DNA from 2 places in the Pantoea eucrina genome. Region 1 is predicted to be linked to the other one. Evidence: predicted binding sites of a transcription regulator. Region 1 holds the regulator's gene; the other holds the start of a gene.

What was found. The regulator LexA, encoded in region 1, represses DNA repair genes until DNA is damaged. The targets are predictions, from matches to a motif close to TNCTGTATGTACATACAGNA.
Region 2: a site for LexA is predicted at 2,220-2,239, ahead of LAC65_RS06675 (metal-dependent hydrolase). Genes of this name have one in related genera too.

What each region holds. Positions count from the first base shown of each region.
Region 1 is NZ_CP083448.1:250,633-260,345, reverse strand. Features, by position in the region: gene dusA (tRNA dihydrouridine(20/20a) synthase DusA) at 1-730, opposite strand, end outside; gene LAC65_RS01155 (conjugal transfer protein TraF) at 821-2,083, opposite strand; gene zur (zinc uptake transcriptional repressor Zur) at 2,472-2,993, shown strand; gene LAC65_RS01145 (CsbD family protein) at 3,044-3,256, opposite strand; gene dinF (MATE family efflux transporter DinF) at 3,402-4,724, opposite strand; gene lexA (transcriptional repressor LexA) at 4,854-5,468, opposite strand; gene LAC65_RS01130 (diacylglycerol kinase) at 5,574-5,942, opposite strand; gene plsB (glycerol-3-phosphate 1-O-acyltransferase PlsB) at 6,070-8,493, shown strand; gene ubiA (4-hydroxybenzoate octaprenyltransferase) at 8,529-9,422, opposite strand; gene ubiC (chorismate lyase) at 9,419-9,713, opposite strand, start outside.
Region 2 is NZ_CP083448.1:1,413,773-1,423,485, reverse strand. Features, by position in the region: gene LAC65_RS06690 (fructosamine kinase family protein) at 1-762, shown strand, start outside; gene LAC65_RS06685 (YniB family protein) at 767-1,303, opposite strand; gene hxpB (hexitol phosphatase HxpB) at 1,449-2,117, shown strand; gene LAC65_RS06675 (metal-dependent hydrolase) at 2,258-2,845, shown strand; gene LAC65_RS06670 (L-cystine transporter) at 3,003-4,394, shown strand; gene osmE (osmotically-inducible lipoprotein OsmE) at 4,460-4,795, opposite strand; gene LAC65_RS06660 (multidrug effflux MFS transporter) at 4,977-6,167, shown strand; gene nadE (ammonia-dependent NAD(+) synthetase) at 6,285-7,112, shown strand; gene cho (excinuclease Cho) at 7,224-8,084, shown strand; gene spy (ATP-independent periplasmic protein-refolding chaperone Spy) at 8,168-8,659, opposite strand; gene astE (succinylglutamate desuccinylase) at 8,969-9,713, opposite strand, start outside.

The DNA of each region.
Region 1 (9,713 bases):
CAACCTGCGCCAGCACGGAAGGATTTTGATACGCTTCGCGGCCCATCATCACGCCATCCAGATGCATCAGGTGCGTCTTGGCCTCTTCCAGCGTTTTTACCCCGCCGTTGATCGCCATGGTCAGCGCCGGAAAATCACGTTTTAGCTGATAAACGCGCGGATAGTCCAGCGGCGGGATCTCCCGGTTCTCTTTGGGGCTCAGGCCTGACAGCCAGGCTTTGCGAGCGTGAATGATAAAGGTGTCGCAGCCGCCCCGCTCTGCCACGGTGCCGGTAAAGTCGCGCAGAAACGCGTAGCTGTCCTGCTCATCAATACCGATGCGGGTTTTTACCGTGACCGGAATAGAAACCACATCGCGCATCGCTTTAATGCAGTCAGCCACCAGGTTCGCATCCGCCATCAGGCAGGCACCAAAACGACCGTTCTGTACGCGGTCGGAAGGACAGCCCACGTTAAGGTTGATCTGATCGTAACCGCGCGCTTCAGCCAGTCGGGCACACTGCGCCAGCGCCGCCGGATCGCTGCCGCCCAGCTGCAGCGCAACCGGATGCTCCTCTTCGCTATAGGCAAGGTAATCGCCTTTGCCATGAATAATCGCGCCGGTCGTCACCATTTCGGTATAGAGCAGCGTATCGCCGGTCAGCTTGCGATGAAAATAGCGGCAGTGACGATCGGTCCAGTCGAGCATCGGCGCGATAGAGAAGCGTTGCGAAGAGAAGTTATCAGTCATGAAGCGCAGTAGATCCGGAGTTAAATGATGAGAAACTGCGCAATGATACCACAGCCGTCACGGACGACACAGCCGCCCGTGACAGACCCGTCAGAAGTTAAAGCCGAGCTGTACCATCGCACCCCAGGTACGATCTTTACCGGCGGAGCCCGCGAGATCCAGATGCACCGCATTATTAAACGGCGACAGCCCGAGGCCGGCGGTAACCACGTTAACGTCATTTGATTTCAGATCGGCGCGATAGCCTGCCCGCAGTGCCAGCCAGTCGAGCACGCGATATTCCGCGCCTGCGCCCGCATACTGGCTGCTCTCCTGCGACTTAAAGCGTTTGGTTTCCGTCAGGTCCACATCGCCGGTCAGGGTAACCGGCCCGCGCTCCCATGCCAGTCCGGTTGTCACCAGCGGACGGATTTGATAGGTATCGCGATAGCCATTGACGACTTTGGTTTCCAGATCGCGTGAGATCAGGTTCTGCCCGGTCAGACCAAACGTCCAGTTTTCAGCAAACGCGGTTGCGAGACCGGCATCAACGTTAAAGCCGGTGTCTGAACTGCGATAGCGTCCGTTTTTAAGATCGTTTTTATCGTAGTTATAGACGCTGGCGCTGTAGTTATAGAGCCAGGTCTTCTGCAGCTTGGGCGTAATACCGAGCGAGACCGGATGACCGGCAACCGTGAACTCATGCGCCATGGCGATACCATAATCGGTGACCAGCGCTGCCAGTCCGTTCGCGCTGGAGCGCAGGTTATCCTGATCGCCCGGCTGCGGAAACGCCCCGTTTGCCAGACTATCCAGATAATCGATATCGCTCTGAGCCACATTGGCCCGGATATGGGCGGTGCCATAGGCTTTGGTAATAAAAGCAAACGGCAGCGTCGCATTGGGAACGGTGACGGCCAGCGCAACGCCAGCGGTGGCATCCGCTTTGTTACCTTTAAGCCCGCGCAGCTGATCGGCCATATCACCGGCTGCGGCACGCAGTTGCGGTACCGCATTGATGGCGGCAAACGGATCCGAGATGAGATTCGCGTTGATGTTATCAATCACGTCGCGATAGCGATCAACCGTATCGGTGATGTCATCAATGCGATCGACCAGCTTGTCTTTATCCGTCACCTGTAACCCGGCAGAGGGAAAAATAATGCCGGCGTTCTCTTCCGGCTGCGCGCGTGTCATCAGCGCGGGGTTAGCCAGCACGGCAGAGCTCCAGTGCGACGATGCGACACCGGTTCCGCCCATCGCATCATTGCGCGCATCATACCAGGTTCCCGCGGCCAGCGCTGAAGAGGAAACCAGCAGCGCGTTTAAACCAGCAAAATAAGCCACCCGGGCCAGCGTAAAGCGTGTTGTCATCATGAGGCTGCTATCACCTTAAAAAATTATTGAGTGTCGCGTAGGCGAAATAATGGTGTTAACCGCTATTCTGAATGGCGGCTAACGCTTCATTGCTGTGAACTGAAAGGGATAAGCACTGCTGTTCGCAGAATTGGACACGATTGCGTCACACTGCGCTTTTTTTAGCCACTCAGGCGAATTATTGCTCTTATAAGGCCAGTGATAACTTTAGCCTGCCTGAACCATATCGGGAATCTGGTCACTTGCAAAGCAAAAATAGCGCGCTAAACACGCTTAAAATTGCCGGATAAGTGTGATCGACAGCACGCTTCGGCCAGGGCAGGCAAAAACAGCATGGGCGGATGGAGTGTGATAAAATAACATCACCTGTTAGCCGGAGAACATTATGTCAACTCTTACCCCAGCGCAGCTGCTGACCCAGGTCGAGGCGCTCTGTCTCGATCGCGGCGTGCGTCTTACGCCACAGCGTGCCGAAGTACTGCGCCTGATGGCTGAGCAGAAAGGTTCTGTCAGCGCCTACGATCTGCTGGATCAGCTGCGTATGAGTGAGCCTCAGGCGAAGCCGCCCACGATTTACCGCGCCCTCGACTTTTTGCTGGAGCAGGGATTTATCCACCGCGTGGAGTCCAACAACAGCTATGTGGTCTGCCATCATTTCAATGAGCCGGCCCACAGCTCTGTCATGCTGGTTTGCGACAGCTGTGCCGCAGTGAGTGAACAGCAGGCGCACGGCGTGGAAAAAATCATTGCGGGACTGGCTGACCAGGCAAACTTCAGCCTGCGCCATACGGTAATTGAAGCGCACGGCCTGTGCGAAAACTGTGCGGAAATTGCCGCCTGTACACAGCACGCCGGCTGCGCGCACGATCATGAAGCGATGAGTAAAAAACGCGGCAAAAAGGGCTGAGCACACGCCTGAAGGCATGCGGGCGGGTTATGCTCTGAAGCGGGGTGGCACTAGCTGTGTGGATCGTTGTGCCGGCTTTCCCATTCGTTTACTTCGCGCTCCGCTTCTGCTCTGGCATAGCCGTAACGCTCCTGAATTTTGCCGATCAGCTGCTCGCGTCTGCCTTCGATCACGCTCAGGTCATCATCGGTCAGCTTGCCCCACTGCTCTTTGCATTTTCCTTTAAACTGTTTCCGGCTGCCACTCGCTTCATCTCTGTTCATTGCATCTCTCCCCGGTTTGCTGAGCCAGACGGTATGCCACCACAGCGCGGGCTGAACCGCCGTATAACCCGCGTGCTGTCACGTTAAGGTTAACCGCTGCAGCACAAACTGCCAGTTTTGTGGGCTACCGCCTGACCGGCTGCTATCACACGCTGAACCAGCTGTCGCGCTGCCAGTGATGACGCCAGATCAGCCCGAGCGTAATGCCTCTCAGCGCGAGAAATACGGTAATAGCCAGCCATAAACCATGATTCCCGAGCCACGGCAGCGTCAGCAGCGTCAGCGCATAGCCCAGCGCCGCCAGCAGCATGCTGTTGCGCATATCCCGGCCGCGCGTGGCTCCGATAAACATCCCATCCAGCAGATAGCACCAGACGCCAGCCAGCGGCAGGATCACCTGCCAGATCAGATAGCGGTCAGCCGCCTCACGCAGCGACTCAATCGAGGTCAGCAGCGCGATAATTGCCGGACCGCAGAGGGCGTAAATCACAGCGAACAGCAGCGCCACAATGCCCGCCTGCCGGCAGGCGGCATACCAGATCAGCCGCAGCCGGCTGCGATCGCCTGCGCCGGTCGCCTCACCGGAGCAGGCTTCCACCGCATACGCAAAACCATCCAGCGCATAGGCAGTAAAAGTCAGGAACATCAGCAATACCGCATTGACGGCGACCACGTCAGCGCCGAGTCGCGCGCCCAGTAGCGTCAGCGAGGCGAAGCAGAGCTGCAGCAGCAGCGAACGCAGCATGATGTCGCGGTTAAGCCGGAACAGGCGCGCGGCGTCGCCGCGCCAGCTGGCTTTAAGCAGCGAAAATGATATGCCGCGCAGCGCCAGCACCCGCGCCACCATCCATAGCCCCACGGCCAGCGTCACATAGTCCGCGACGGCGGTGGCCGCTGCGGCACCCGCCACGCCCCAGTGCCACTGCAGAACAAACAGCAGATCGAGCAGGATATTCACGACGTTGCCGGTAATAAGCAGCACCATCGGCGCGCGCGCATACTGTACGCCGAGCAGCCAGCCGAGGATCACCAGATTTGCCAGCGTGGCAGGCGCGCTGAGCCAGCGGATAGCGATAAAGGTTTGTGCCTGCTGCTGCACCGCCTCGCTGCCGCCCATCAGCGCGGCTGCCAGCTCGCTGACCGGCGTTCGTAGCGCAATGAACAGCACGCCTGCCGTCAGCGCAATCAGCATCGGCTGGATCAGCGCCCGCGCCAGCGCTGGCTTATCGCGGGCGCCGAACGCCTGCGCCGTCAGGCCAGTGGTGCTCATCCGCAAAAAGAGCAGCAGCATAAAGACAAAGCTGGTGGCCGTTGCACCCACGGCTACGCCGCCGAGGTAAACCGGGCTGTCGAGGTGGCCAATGATAGCCGTATCCACAATGCCCAGCAGCGGTACGCTGATGTTAGAGAGGATCATGGGCAGCGCCAGGCGCCAGAGCGTGCGATCAGAAGAGGTAAACAGCGGCATCAGCCAGTCCTGTTATTGCGGGCAACGCGCCTCATGCAGCTGCACGGCGCCACGGTTGGAAGCAGAGGGGTAATATAGCAGACCGCGGCCTGTGCAGGCACAGACCGCAGCGGGGGGACTAACCAGGTATTACAGCCATTCACCGGTACGGACAATACCGACAGCCAGACCTTCAACGGTCAGAGACTGCTGGCGCGTATCCACTTCGATAGGCTGAAAATCGCTGTTTTCCGGCAGCAGATGCACGATAGCACCCTGCTTTTTCCAGCGTTTTACGGTGACCTCGTCGTCAATGCGCGCCACCACGACCTGGCCATTACGCACATCCTGGGTTTTATGCACGGCAAGCAGATCGCCATCCATAATCCCGATATCTTTCATCGACATGCCGCTAACGCGCAGCAGAAAATCCGCGCTCGGCTTGAACAGGTTAGCATCGACCTGATAGTGGGTCTCGATGTGCTCCTGAGCCAGCAGCGGCTCGCCGGCAGCGACACGCCCGATTAACGGCAGTCCACCGCTTGTCTCTTCTTCCATCAGCAAGCGAATGCCGCGCGAGGCGCCAGAGACAATCTCAATGACCCCTTTACGCGCCAGCGCTTTCAGGTGCTCTTCAGCTGCATTGGGTGAGCGGAAGCCCAGCTGTGAAGCGATTTCAGCACGCGTTGGCGGCATGCCGGTTGTATTAATATGGTCGCGAATCAGGTCATAGACCTGCTGCTGCCTGCTGGTTAACGCTTTCATCCCGCCCCCTGGTTGTTTATACAGTCGCTGTGAGTATATACAGGTATTGGCGAAATGAAAACCGCAGCTGCGGCAAAAATCAGCGATATATCGGTACGGGCGGCCTTAATATGCGTGCGGCCAGAGCAGCGTTATCCAGACAAACAGCGCGAGAAGGATCGTCAGCAGTACGGCGGCAGAACCCATATCCTTAGCGCGGCCCGCCAGCGGATGACGCTCCTGGCCGATTCGGTCGACCACCGCCTCAATCGCGCTGTTGAGGATCTCCACCACCACCACCAGTATCACCGAACCAATTAGCAGCACGCGCGTCACTGCGTCCACATCCAGCCAGCAGGCGACAACTACCGCAATCACCGCTGCAACGGCTTCCTGACGAAAGGCCGCTTCATGTTGCCAGGCTGCGCGTATTCCCTGCCAGGAGTAGCCCGCCGCTTTGATGATACGCAGCAGGCCGGTAACGTTATTTGCCATGAATAGGGAACCCTTGAGTAATTTTGGCGTCAATGAGTGCGCAGCGTGCGATGGCACAGCCACAGATCTCCGCTGCACTTTCTGGTATGCTTGCCGCGCTTTGCTAACAAGAGGCTTCAAGTTGTCTATGTCAGGTTGGCGTAAACTCTATTACAAATTATTGAATTTACCACTCTCTATTTTGGTAAAAAGTAAGGTCATACCGACCGATCCGGTTTCGGAGCACGGTATCGATCCCACTCGTCCCGTGATGTATGTTTTGCCTTATGATTCAAAGGCGGATCTGCTTACATTACGCAACCAGTGTCTGCGGCTTGATCTGCCCGATCCGCTCGCGCCGCTGGAGATTGACGGCACGCTGCTGCCGCGCCATGTGTTTATTCATGATGGCCCGCGTGTCTTTCCTTACTATGTGGCGAACCCGGAGTCAGTGAAACTGTTTCACGACTATCTGGATCTGCATCGTAATAACCCGCAGCTGGATGTCCAGATGCTGCCGGTGGCGGTGATGTTTGGCCGTGCGCCGGGTCGTGAAATTCAGGGCGAGCCTACGCCGCATCTGCGCGTACTGAATGGCGTACAGAAGTTTTTCGCCATTCTCTGGCACGGTCGCGACAGCTTTGTCCGCTTCTCTTCCACCGTCTCGCTGCGCCAGATGGCGACCGAACACGGCACGGATAAGTCGATTGCGCAGAAGCTGGCGCGCGTGGCGCGTATTCACTTTGCCCGCCAGCGTCTCGCCGCGGTGGGACCAAGCCTGCCCGCCCGTCAGGATCTGTTCAACAAGCTGCTGCAGTCGAAGGCGATTGAAAAAGCGGTTGAAGATGAAGCGCGCAGCAAAAAGATTTCGCATGAAAAAGCGCAGCAAAACGCCGTTGAGATGATGGAAGAGATCGCGGCAGACTTCTCATATGAGGCGATCCGCGTTACCGACCGCATCATGGGCTGGCTCTGGAGCCGCCTCTATCAGGGCATTAGCGTCAACGGCGGCGAGCGCGTGCGTCAGCTGGCGCAGGATGGTCATGAAATAGTCTATGTGCCCTGCCACCGCAGCCATATGGATTATCTGCTGCTCTCCTACGTGCTTTATCATCAGGGGCTGGTGCCGCCGCACATCGCTGCCGGTATCAATCTTAACTTCTGGCCAGCCGGGCCCATTTTCCGCCGGCTGGGGGCCTTCTTTATTCGCCGTACCTTTAAGGGCAATAAACTCTACTCCACCGTATTCCGCGAATATCTGGGCGAGCTGTTCAGCCGCGGCTACTCGGTTGAGTACTTTGTTGAGGGCGGACGCTCGCGCACCGGTCGCCTGCTCGATCCCAAAACCGGCACGCTTTCAATGACGCTGCAGGCGCTGCTGCGCGGCGGCAGCCGTCCGATTACGTTTGTACCGATCTACATCGGCTATGAGCACGTAATGGAAGTGGGTACTTACGCCAAAGAGCTGCGCGGCGCAGCGAAAGAGAAAGAGGGCTTTGTGCAGATGGTGCGCGGCCTGCGTAAGCTGCGCAATCTCGGTCAGGGCTACGTTAACTTTGGCGAACCGCTGCCGCTGGTTAACTACCTGAACAAGCATATTCCCGAGTGGCGCGAGGCGATCGACCCGATCGATCCGCAGCGCCCCGCGTGGATGACGCCAGCGGTAAACGATATCGCTGCCCGCCTGATGGTGCGCATTAACGAAGCGGGTGCGGCCAACGCCATGAATCTGTGTGTGACCGCGCTGCTTGCGTCCCGTCAGCGCTCGCTGACGCGTGAGCAGCTGACGGAGCAGCTGGAGTGCTACACCCAGCTGCTGCGCAACGTGCCCTATTCACCGGAAGCGACGGTGCCCGATCTGAGCGCCGAAGCGCTGCTGGATCACGCGATGGGCATGAATAAGTTTGAAACCGAGCAGGACAGCATCGGCGATATCATTATTCTGCCGCGCGAGCAGGCCGTGCTGATGACCTACTACCGGAATAACATTCAGCACATGCTGGTGATGCCGTCGCTGATTGCCGCGATTGTGCAGCAGCACCGCGAAATCAGCGAAGCAGAGCTTCTGCGTCAGGTAAGCCTGGTCTACCCGATGCTGAAAAGTGAACTGTTCCTGCGCTGGGAAAGTGCCGAACTGCCGGCGCTGCTTAGCGCGCTGTGCGCGGAGATGGCGCGACAGGGGCTGGTAACGCAGCTGGATGGGCAGATTAAGCTGAGCGCCGCGCGCTATCGCACGCTGCAGCTGCTGGCAGCCGGTATTCGCGAAACGCTGCAGCGCTTTGCGATCACTTTCGCCATTCTCAGTGCCAAACCGACGATCAACCGCGGCACGCTGGAGAAAGAGAGCCGCACGCTGGCGCAGCGTCTGTCAGTGCTGCACGGTATCAATGCGCCGGAGTTCTTTGATAAGGCGGTATTTACCACGCTGGTGCTGACGCTGCGCGATGAGCGCTATATCAGCGACTCAGGTGATGCCGATGCGGAGCGCACGCACGCGATGTGGCAGATGCTGGCGGAGCTGGTCACCAGCGATGTGCGTCTGACAATTGAGAGTGCAGTCGCACACGAGTAAGGCAAGGCAGGGACGCAGGATGCGTCCCTGCCGGTTCAGAACAGCGCCAGAAACGGCTGCGTATTCAGCAGCACGCCAGCAAACAGCACCAGTCCCACATAGTTATTGTTCAGAAAGGCCTGAAAGCAGGCGTCGCGTTCGCGGCGGGCGATCAGGCTCTGCTGATAGACAAACAGCGCGCCGGCAGCCAGCAGTGACCAGTAGAATGCCCCGTTCAGATTCAGCATACTTCCCACCAGCGCCATCAGCCCCAGCGTGGCCAGCTGCAGCAGGCCAATAATCAGCTTGTCAAAACGACCAAACAGAATCGCCGTAGATTTAACGCCTATCTTCAAATCGTCATCGCGATCCACCATGGCGTACTGGGTATCGTAGGCCACCGTCCAGCAGATGTTAGCGAAGAACACCAGCCAGCAGACTAAAGGTAAGGACTCACTTACTGCAGCCCACCCCATCGGGATCGCCCAGCCAAAGGCTGCGCCGAGCACCACCTGCGGCAGATGGGTATAGCGTTTCATAAAGGGGTAGACCCAAGCCAGCGCCAGCCCGCCGAAAGAGAGCAGGATGGTCATGCGATTCATGGTCAGCACCAGCATAAACGCCAGCAGGCCCAGCGCAGCAAACAGCAGCTTTGCCTCTTTTTCTGAAACCGCCCCGCTCGCCAGCGGCCGGCCGGCGGTGCGTTTGACGTGACCATCCACTTTGCGATCGGCGTAATCATTGATGACGCAGCCGGCAGCGCGCATAACGATGACGCCAAGCACAAACACAATCAGCACCGGCAGCGGCGGCACCGCCATGCCAGCCAGCCACAGCGCCCAGAGCGTAGGCCACATCAACAGCAGCGTGCCGATAGGTTTGTCGATGCGCATCAGGCGGCTGTAAGCCTGCCATTTGCTTACGGATAATGATTTTTGCACGGGTCTCATCCTTGCTGCAGCGCGCGGTAAAGCGGCGATGCCGGTAAAAAAAGTTCAGTTAACAGAAGGGGCTTATCCGACAGGCGCAGGCGCGAACGCCGTCCCCACAGATCGCCGGCCTGGCCGGGATGAATAAAATCGCGGCTCAGCGCTGAAGAGGCAAAAAGATAGCGCCCCAGCGGGCGTGTGCCAAGTTGCTGCAGCATCTGCTCCGGTCCCTGCAGCGTACTCTCGGGCACTACGGTGCGGCCCAGCAGCCACGGCTCGCCGTCGCCGCACAGCACGATTTCGCGCAGCCAG
Region 2 (9,713 bases), 1.2 Mb from region 1:
AAGTGCAACACCCATGACCGGCTGGACCTGTTCCGCTGGGAGGCCGATCAGCTCAGTCTGCTGGCGCGCACGCAGACAGTCCGGGTGCCGACCGTCTACGGCGTCGGCAGCACGCGCGACGCCAGTTTTCTTCTGCTGGAGTATATTCCGCCGCAGCCGCTCAGCGCGGAAGCGGGTTATCAGCTCGGGCAGCAGCTGGCGCGCCTGCATCAATGGAGTGAGCAGCGCCAGTTCGGACTCGATTTCGATAATAATATTACCACTACCCTGCAGCCCAATAGCTGGCTGCGGCGCTGGTCGCTGTTTTTTGCGGAGCAGCGTATCGGCTGGCAGCTGCAGCTGGCAGCGGAACGCGGTGTGACCTATGGTGACATGAATCATATTATTGACAGCGTTCAGCAGGCGCTGGCTCATCATCATCCGCAGCCTTCGCTACTGCATGGCGATCTCTGGCCTGCCAACTGTGCAGATAGCAGCAGCGGGCCATGGATTTTCGATCCTGCCTGCTACTGGGGTGACCGCGAATGCGACCTGGCGATGCTGAGTTATTACCATGAACTGCCGCGTGAGATCATGCAGGGCTATCACGCAGAGTGGCCGCTGGCAGAGGGATTTTCGCAACGCCAGCCTGTATATCAGCTCTATTACCTGCTGAACCGCGCGAACGTTTTTTCCGGCCAGTGGCAGGAGGAGGCGCAGTTTGCCGTCAGTCAGCTGCTTAGCGACGACAAACTGGCGCAGGATCGGGCCAGACCGGCCTGATGATTTAAAGCATGCCCAGCAGCGTCAGTAAAAAGTAGCCGGCAACAGCAATAATTACTGGCAGGATATAGAGCGGAAAAATCTGCAGCAGAATAGTGTGGTGCGGGACGCGGATTTTTTCCTCAAGCTGCGCGCGCGTGCGGCCTTCGCTGCCCTTTGCCTGCTCCAGAATCAGCTGATCTTCAATGCCCTCTTTAACATGCCGCGACTGGCGCCACATGCGCGCACCCGATGCCTGTAAAGCCATGCCGATAAAAATCAGCGCATAAACGATCCAGAAACCGATATTTGCCCCGCCGTGAAAATCGGGCACCGGCGAGTTGTGCCAGAACGGATTGAGAAACGACGTATTGAATTTAAGCATGTCCACCATGACATGGATAAAATCCAGCAATACGGCATCCAGTCCGGGCTGCTTTACGCTGTGCTGATATAAATAACCGAGCATGGAAACAATTGTCGACAGCAGTGCCGGAATGAAAATGATCCAGCCAGCCACGCGCTTAAGGATGGCGACCTGGCCAGCCTGTTGGTATGTCATGCAGACTTCCCTATACAGATAATTATTTTGCCCTAAGTCTACCTGCAGTCGGCGATTTTTTCCTGAAAAATGCGTTACCTGTCGCGTCCTTGTTTTCGCACTCTGGCGTGATAAGGTGGCGCAAACCGCTAAGAAGGATATTGTCATGCGCTATCGTCGTCCGGTGTACGCCGCTATTTTTGATATGGATGGTTTACTGATTGATTCTGAACCGCTGTGGGATCAGGCTGAGATGGAGGTACTGGCAAGCCTTGGCGTTGACGTCAGTCGTCGCGCGGAGCTGCCTGACACGCTTGGCCTGCGCATCGATCAGACCGTACGCATGTGGTATGAGGCACAGCCGTGGCAGGGTGCGACTCAGGCCGACGTCACGGCGCGTATTATCGATCGTACGCTATCGCTGATCGAAGCGCAGCAGCCGCTGCTGCCCGGTGTCGATCAGGCGCTGCGGCTCTGTCAGCAGCAGGGGCTGCGGATTGCGCTCGCTTCCGCTTCGCCGCTGGCCATGCTGGAGCGGGTGCTGGAGATGTTCCGGCTGCGGCCCTGCTTTTCCGCCCTCGCCTCTGCTGAAGCGCTGCCGCTGAGCAAACCTCATCCGCAGGTCTATCTGAATGCGGCAGCGGCGCTTGATATCGATCCGCTTAACTGTGTGGCGCTGGAAGACTCCTTCAACGGCATGATCGCCTGTAAAGCGGCGCGCATGCGTTCTATTGTGGTGCCTGCGGCTGCACACTACGCGGATGCCCGCTGGGCGCTGGCAGATGTGCGGCTGCCGAGCCTGACGGAACTGCGCGCAGAGCATCTGTTTAACTGACCGCAGGGTGTATGGCGCAGTCTGATACAGCGGTCAGCCAGCGCGAAAATAATTCACTCTTCGTTACAGCGTCACCGTTCTCATTTACTGGATAAATCCCTATACTGGATGCATTGACAGTTTTGTATCCGGATTTAATCATGACGGCCGAAGGCCATATAATTTTTGCTATCGCCAGCGCTATTTTTGCCAAGCGTGCTGAGCTGACACCGGTTCTGGCTGCAGCGGACTGGTGGCATCTGGTTCCCGCTACGCTGCTGACCTGCCTGCTGCCGGATATCGACCACCCCCGATCCACGCTGGGCCAGCGTTTTCGCTGGCTCTCTCAGCCCATCGCGCGGGCGTTTGGACATCGCGGTTTTACCCACAGTTTGCTGGCAGTGGCTATCAGCCTGTGGCTGTTTAAAGTGAACGTGCCGGCAGACTGGTTTCTGCCGGCGGATGTGCTGCAGGGACTGACGCTGGGCTACCTGAGCCATATCGTGGCTGACATGCTGACGCCAGCTGGCGTTCCGCTGCTGTGGCCCTGCCGCTGGCGCTTTCGTCTGCCTATTCTCAGAAGCCAGAGCGGTAATCAGCTGGAGCGGATACTTTGTCTGGGACTGGTGGTTGCGGCGCTCTGGTTTCCGGCTGGCATGCCTGCTTTTGGTGCAAACGGCTGGCCGCAGCAGCTGTTTGATACACTGCAATCCAGCGTGAACCGGTTAATTAATCCGCTAAACGGCTAATAATTACGCCATATTAAACAAAAAGTTATAACCCATACTTTTTGGGTATAAGCCTGCACTTAATTGTGCTGCTAACATCCCTGACATTCTCTGATAGAAATTTACGTTACGCTATGCCGCCTGCACTTTGCAGGACGGCATCTTTCTGGAGTTAAGTATGGATTTCCCTCTTATTATCAACATAGTGGTCTTTGCCGCTCTGCTGGTGCTGCTTAACCGCATTGGCAACCAGAGCTGGAGCCTGTCAAAGCGCGTACTGACCGGCCTGGTGCTGGGCGTGCTGTTTGGCCTGGCGCTTCAGGCGGTTTATGGCGAAAACAGCGCAGTGGTTAAGGATTCGATCGGCTGGTTTAATCTGGTCGGTAATGGCTATGTACAGCTGCTGCAGATGATTGTTATGCCGCTGGTATTCGCCTCAATACTGAGCGCGGTGGCGCGTCTGCATAACGCCTCCTCGCTGGGCAAAATCAGCGTGCTGACCATCGGTGTACTGCTGTTTACCACGGCTATCTCCGCGCTGGTCGGCGTGATGGTGACCGGCCTCTTCCACCTCAGCGCTGAAGGGCTGGTGCAGGGTGCGCAGGAGACCGCGCGTCTGAATGCTATTCAGAGCAACTATGCGGGTAAAGTCGCCGATCTCAGCACGCCGCAGCTGCTGCTCTCTTTCATCCCTAAAAACCCGTTTGCCGATCTGGCAGGCGCGAACCCGACCTCCATTATCAGTGTCGTTATCTTTGCTGCTTTCCTCGGCGTCGCTGCACTGCATCTGCTGCGCGATGATAAAGTGAAAGGTGAACGCGTACTGGCCGCGATTGATACGCTGCAGTCCTGGGTGATGAAACTGGTGCGCCTGATCATGAAGCTGACGCCATATGGCGTACTGGCTCTGATGACCAAAGTGGTCGCCGGCTCTAACCTGCACGATATCGTTAAGCTGGGCAGCTTTGTTCTCGCCTCCTATCTTGGCCTTGCGATTATGTTTGGCGTGCATGCGCTGCTGCTGTCGATCAACGGCATCAATCCGCTGCGCTTCTTCCGCAAAGTATGGCCGGTGATCACTTTCGCTTTCACCAGCCGCTCCAGCGCGGCCAGCATTCCGCTGAATGTGGAAACGCAGACGCGCCGTCTCGGCGTGCCGGAAGCGATTGCCAGCTTTTCCGCCTCCTTCGGTGCCACAATTGGTCAGAACGGCTGTGCCGGGCTCTATCCGACAATGCTGGCCGTGATGGTTGCTCCTACTGTCGGTATTAACCCGTTTGATCCGGTCTGGATCGCCACGCTGGTCGGGATCGTCACCCTGAGTTCCGCTGGCGTAGCCGGTGTGGGCGGCGGTGCTACCTTTGCTGCGCTGATTGTGCTGCCGGCAATGGGGCTGCCGGTGACGCTGGTCGCGCTGCTGATTTCCATTGAGCCGCTGATTGATATGGGCCGTACCGCGCTCAACGTGAACGGTTCAATGACGGCCGGTTCGCTGACCAGCCGCTGGCTGGGTCAGACCGACAAAAAAATCCTGGAGAGCGATGAGCACGCCGAACTGGCGCATCGCTAAGCGCTGACTTCAGCATGAAAAAGGGCCCGTCTCAGACGGGCCCTTTTTTATTCAGCAAAAAAGAGTTACTGCGCAACCTGCGGATCGGTGTCGTACTCTTTGCAGCTCTGGAAGCCGTAGTTCATCACGCGACCGGTATCGTTGTAGCTGACAAAATAGGTCTGCATTTTGCCATCGCGCTCGCCGATAACGTAAGTCTGGCAGGTGCCACGCGCGTGCGCCATGGTCACTTCGGTCGAAGCCGGACCCGCAATCTGACGCACCTGTTCACGCGTCATGCCTTTTTTAACATCTTTTACCACCGGTTTGGTGACATAACTTTCCGCGCGATCGTAAGTGGTACAACCAGACAGAGCAGCCAGCGTCATAGCGGCAGCGATACATCCCAGCACTTTATTCATTTTTTGTTCCTCATACTTTGTCCATGTCGGAATAAGCCTGGAACACAAATTCAGATTTATCAACCTGGTGGCGACGCTTTTAGATGCGTTCATCGCAATATATCCGGAGTAAAAAAGCTGTGCTGCTGCGCCCTGCTCCGTATAATCGCGCGGTTAACTTTTTACCCGGCTCAGAGGCCCCATGACATCTGCACACCCTAACCGGCTGGTTTACGCCATCACGCTCGGACTTCTGGCGGCGCTCGGACCGCTCTGTATCGACCTCTATCTCCCCGCGCTGCCTGAACTGGCGCGCGATCTGCACACGCAGACCTCCACCGCTCAGCTCAGTCTGACTGCTGGCCTGCTGGGCCTCGGGGCGGGACAGCTGCTATTTGGTCCCATGAGCGATAAATTTGGCCGCATCCGGCCCCTGCTGCTGTCGCTGCTGCTGCTGTTTATTGCCTCTGTCGGCTGCGCGCTGGCAAAAGATATCCATTCGCTACTGATTGCCCGCCTGTTTGAGGGGCTGGCTGGCGCTGGCGGTGCCGTGCTGTCGCGCGCTATCGCCCGGGATATGTATAGCGGACACGAGCTGACGCGCTTTTTTGCGCTGCTGATGCTGGTCAACGGCCTTGCACCGGTGGGAGCGCCGGTACTGGGCGGCGCGCTGATGACAATCATGAGCTGGCGCGGCATTTTTCTCGTACTGGCGGCGATCGCCATTCTGCTGATTCTGCTGGCGCGCTGGCAGCTGCATGAGACGCTGCCGCCTGCACGCCGTAGCCAGGGCTCTCTGTTTTCCGCCTGGGCGGCGCTGGGCCAGGTCGTTACGCATCGGCCCTTTATGGGTTTTTGCCTGACGCAGGGCTTTATGATGTCAGGCATGTTTGCCTATATCGGCGCCTCACCGTTTGTGCTGCAGCAGATCTACGGCCTCTCGCCTCAGGCGTTCAGCCTCTGCTTTGCTGCCAACGGGTGCGGCCTGATTATCGCCTCACAAACCAGCGCACGGCTCTGTCCGCTCTGGGGCGAATACCGGGTGCTTAAGGGCGGGCTGACGCTGGCATTTGTCGCCTCCGCCACCCTGCTGACCGCCGCGCTGAGCGACGCCGCCCTGCCGGTTATTCTGGTGGCGCTATTTTTCTCTATTGCCAGTAACGGTGTAATCGCAACCACCGCCGCATCGCTGGCGATGCAGAGTCAGGGGCACCGCGCCGGCAGTGCTTCTGCGGTTATCGGCGTCACCATGTTTACGCTGGGCGCCATCAGCGTGCCGGTTAGCGGCGTGGGCGGGACCTCGGTTATCAGCATGAGCGCCACCATTTTCGGCTGCTTTATGCTGGCAATCCTGATGTTTACCCTGCTGGCGCAGCGGCCTGAAAGCGCCTGATTCAGCAGCAAACCGTCTGCGCCAGTCGCCGTTTGGCTTGTTGTTTTGCGGCCAAGGCGTTAGCTTTAGCTGATGTTACGCATCATGCCGTCAGGCTTCTGACTTGAGGAGAGGTTCATGTCACTGCAGCAGGAAATTATTCAGGCCCTTGGTGTTAAACCCGCTATCGATCCGCAGCAGGAGATCCGCGTCAGCGTCGATTTCCTGAAAGCGTACCTGAAAGCGCATCCTTTTCTGAAAACGCTGGTGCTGGGCATCAGCGGCGGGCAGGACTCAACGCTGACCGGTAAGCTGGCGCAGATGGCGGTCAGCGAGCTGCGTCATGAGACCGGCGATAAAGAGTACACCTTTATTGCCGTGCGCCTGCCGTATGGTAAACAGGCCGACGAGCAGGATTGTCAGGATGCGCTGGCGTTTATTCAGCCCGATCGTACCCTGGTGGTGAATATCAAAGAGGCGGTGCTGGCGAGCGAGCGCGCACTGCAGGAAGCGGGTATCGCGCTGTCAGATTTTGTCCGCGGTAACGAAAAGGCGCGTGAACGCATGAAGGCGCAGTACAGCATCGCCGGCATGACCAAAGGTATCGTGCTGGGCACCGATCACGCGGCGGAAGCGGTGACCGGTTTTTATACCAAATATGGCGATGGCGGCAGCGACGTGAACCCGATCTTTCGCCTTAACAAAGGCCAGGGTAAACAGCTGCTGAAGGCGCTGGGCTGTCCGGAGCACCTCTGGATGAAACATCCCACGGCCGATCTTGAAGACGATCGTCCCGGCCTGCAGGATGAGGTGGCGCTTGGCGTAACCTATCAGCAGATCGATGATTATCTGGAAGGCAAAACCATCAATGCCGAATCGGCAAAAATTATCGAGGGCTGGTACACCAAAACCGAACATAAGCGCCGTATGCCGGTGACTGTGTTTGACGACTACTGGAAAAAGTAGCCCCTCCCTGCGACTCTCCCTCTGCGGAGAGAGAGTCGCGCCTCGCTTGCCACTGGCGATAAAATCAGCACGCTGATACACTGTATACAAAACCAGTAAGCGGAGCATTCTTTGGTCAGACGAGCAACCAGCCATCGCCTCGACTTTGACGCGGCGGCAATCTATCAATATCCCGAACACCTGCGCCAGTGGCTTGAAGGGCTGCCTAAAGTGCCCGGCGTCTATACCTTTCACGGCGAGAGTGAAAATCTGCCTCTTTATATCGGCAAAAGCATTAATTTGCGCAGCCGGGTGATGGCGCATTTTCGCACCACGGATGAAGCGAGCATGCTGCGTCAGGCGCGGCGCGTAAGCTGGATCCCCACCGCCGGCGATATTGGCGCGCAGCTGCTGGAAGCGCAGATGATTAAAACGCAGCAGCCGTTATTTAATAAGCGCCTGCGCAAAAATCGTCAGCTCTGCTCACTTCAGCTGGGAGAAGGCGCGCCGGAAGTGGTCTATGCAAAAGATGTCGATTTCTCTCGTTCACCCGATCTCTACGGGCTGTTTCGCAGCCGTTTTGCCGCGCTGGAGAAGCTTAAAAGCATGGCCGATGAGCTGCAGCTCTGTCACGGCCTGCTTGGGCTGGAGAGCCTGCGGCCAGGGCGCGGCTGCTTTCGCGCAGCACTGAAGCGCTGTGCCGGCGCCTGCTGCGGAAAAGAGAGTGTTGAAGCGCACCAGCAGCGGCTCCGCGAGGGGCTGGAACGCTTTCGCGTGGTGTGCTGGCCGTGGGAAGGCCCGGTTGGCATGGTGGAGCGCGGCGCTGAGATGACACAAATCCATGTGATCGATCACTGGTTCTGGCTGGGTTCTGTTGCCACTGAAGCGGAAGCGCGCCAGCTGCAGCGCGCGCGCCAGGGGTTTGATCACGACGGCTATAAAATTCTCTGCCGTCCGCTGCTTTCCGGCGAGTTCCCGCTGATAGAGCTATAAAAAAAACCGCCGACGCTGTTCAGGGCGGTACTCTGCCCTGAACAGCGCCGGCGGTCTTAATCCGGATCGATCACGGTGTGTGTTTACTCACCGTCAGCAGGCGGTGGTGGCATTTTACCATCGTGTGGCGCTTTTTCCGTCAGGCGCGTTTCGAAATTGGCGTTGTACTGCTTTTTCTGTTCCGGCGTCAGTACGTTGTAGATTTTGTTCTGGGTTTCCATCATGCGTACCGCATTCTCTTTGGCGTTTGCGGTCATCTTCTCAGCCTGTGCTTCCGCTTTGCTGCGATCGAAGCTGTCGGCGGCAATAATGGCATGGTTCGCGCGGCGCGCCTCCGGCGACGGGCGCTGCATCTCTTTATGACCATCCTGCATGATGGTGCGGATCTGTGTTTTCTGCGCATCGGTCAGAGTAATGCCTTTGAACATCTCCATACCGTGATGACGCATCGGCTTATGCATCGGCTTTTCAGTGCCGGCCGGCGGTGGCGTCAGGTTATCGGCCGCAGCGTGGACGATATTGGCGGCACCCAGTGCCATTGCGGTAGCCAGAAAAACAGAAGTCAGTTTACGCATAATATTGTCCTTTCTTGTCAGTTATATGACGACAGCCTGTGTCGCGTCTTCGGAAACAAGCATACGACGCTGAACGTCAACTACTCAGAACCTGAGTAAAGCCCTGAAAGCATAGAAGATAGATATCGTGCGATCGTGGAGAGATTGCGAAGAATTACGTGAGAAAATGCAAAAAAGTATGACAATAGCGGGAAAATGGCAGGAATTAAGGAGGAGTGTAATGAGTTTGCCCGCGCCGGGAAAGCAAAATGTTAAGCGATCGCTATCAGCATGGCTGACGCCATCAGGCGTCAGCCATGCTGCAGCCGTTTATTGCGCCGGCATCTGTGCGTTCTCTTCCGTCAGCATCAGCCCGGCGCGTAATCCCGGCGCCACCTGCGGATTGGGAAACAGTACATATTCCCGCGCCTGCTGTACGTAATAGCGAGTGTCGCCCTCTTCTGCCAGCAGCGTGCCCTGGGGAAACGCGGTGAAATTCAGCGTGTCCGCGCTCATATGCAGCGTAAATCCCTCTCCCTGACGGGTGATTTGTTGTGAAACGTGATAGCGCCGCGGCTGCGTATGCGGCTGCGGCCACGTTTCGCCCTCCAGCAGCGCAGCGAGTGCCCGCTGCACTGCCCTGAACTGCGTGAGATCATTTTCACCAAACGGCAGCGCCTTACCCAGTTCCAGCGTCGAACTCGCCGCATGATGATGCTCACAACTATAGTGGGTGAAGGTGCCGCCCGGCGCACGATGAAAAACCAGCGCCTCCAGCTCAGCTGCGGCCAGCCACTGCATAAACGTATCCGGCCACGGTCGCGCGTTCGCGGGCATAACGGCAAAGCGTGGATAATAAGAGCCACGAATAGCGGTATGCAGATCAAGATGCCAGCGCGACGTCTGCCTGTGGCAGCTGCGCCAGAATCGCTCCATCACCTGTTCCAGCTGCAGGGCGCGCTGTGCCTCACTGGTTTCACTGACCCGCTGCCAGCGGCCACCAAACAGCCGGTTGAGATCGTACTGCTGATAGCGACGGCCGCTGCGCAGCGCCGCCGGATTACCCAGTATCACC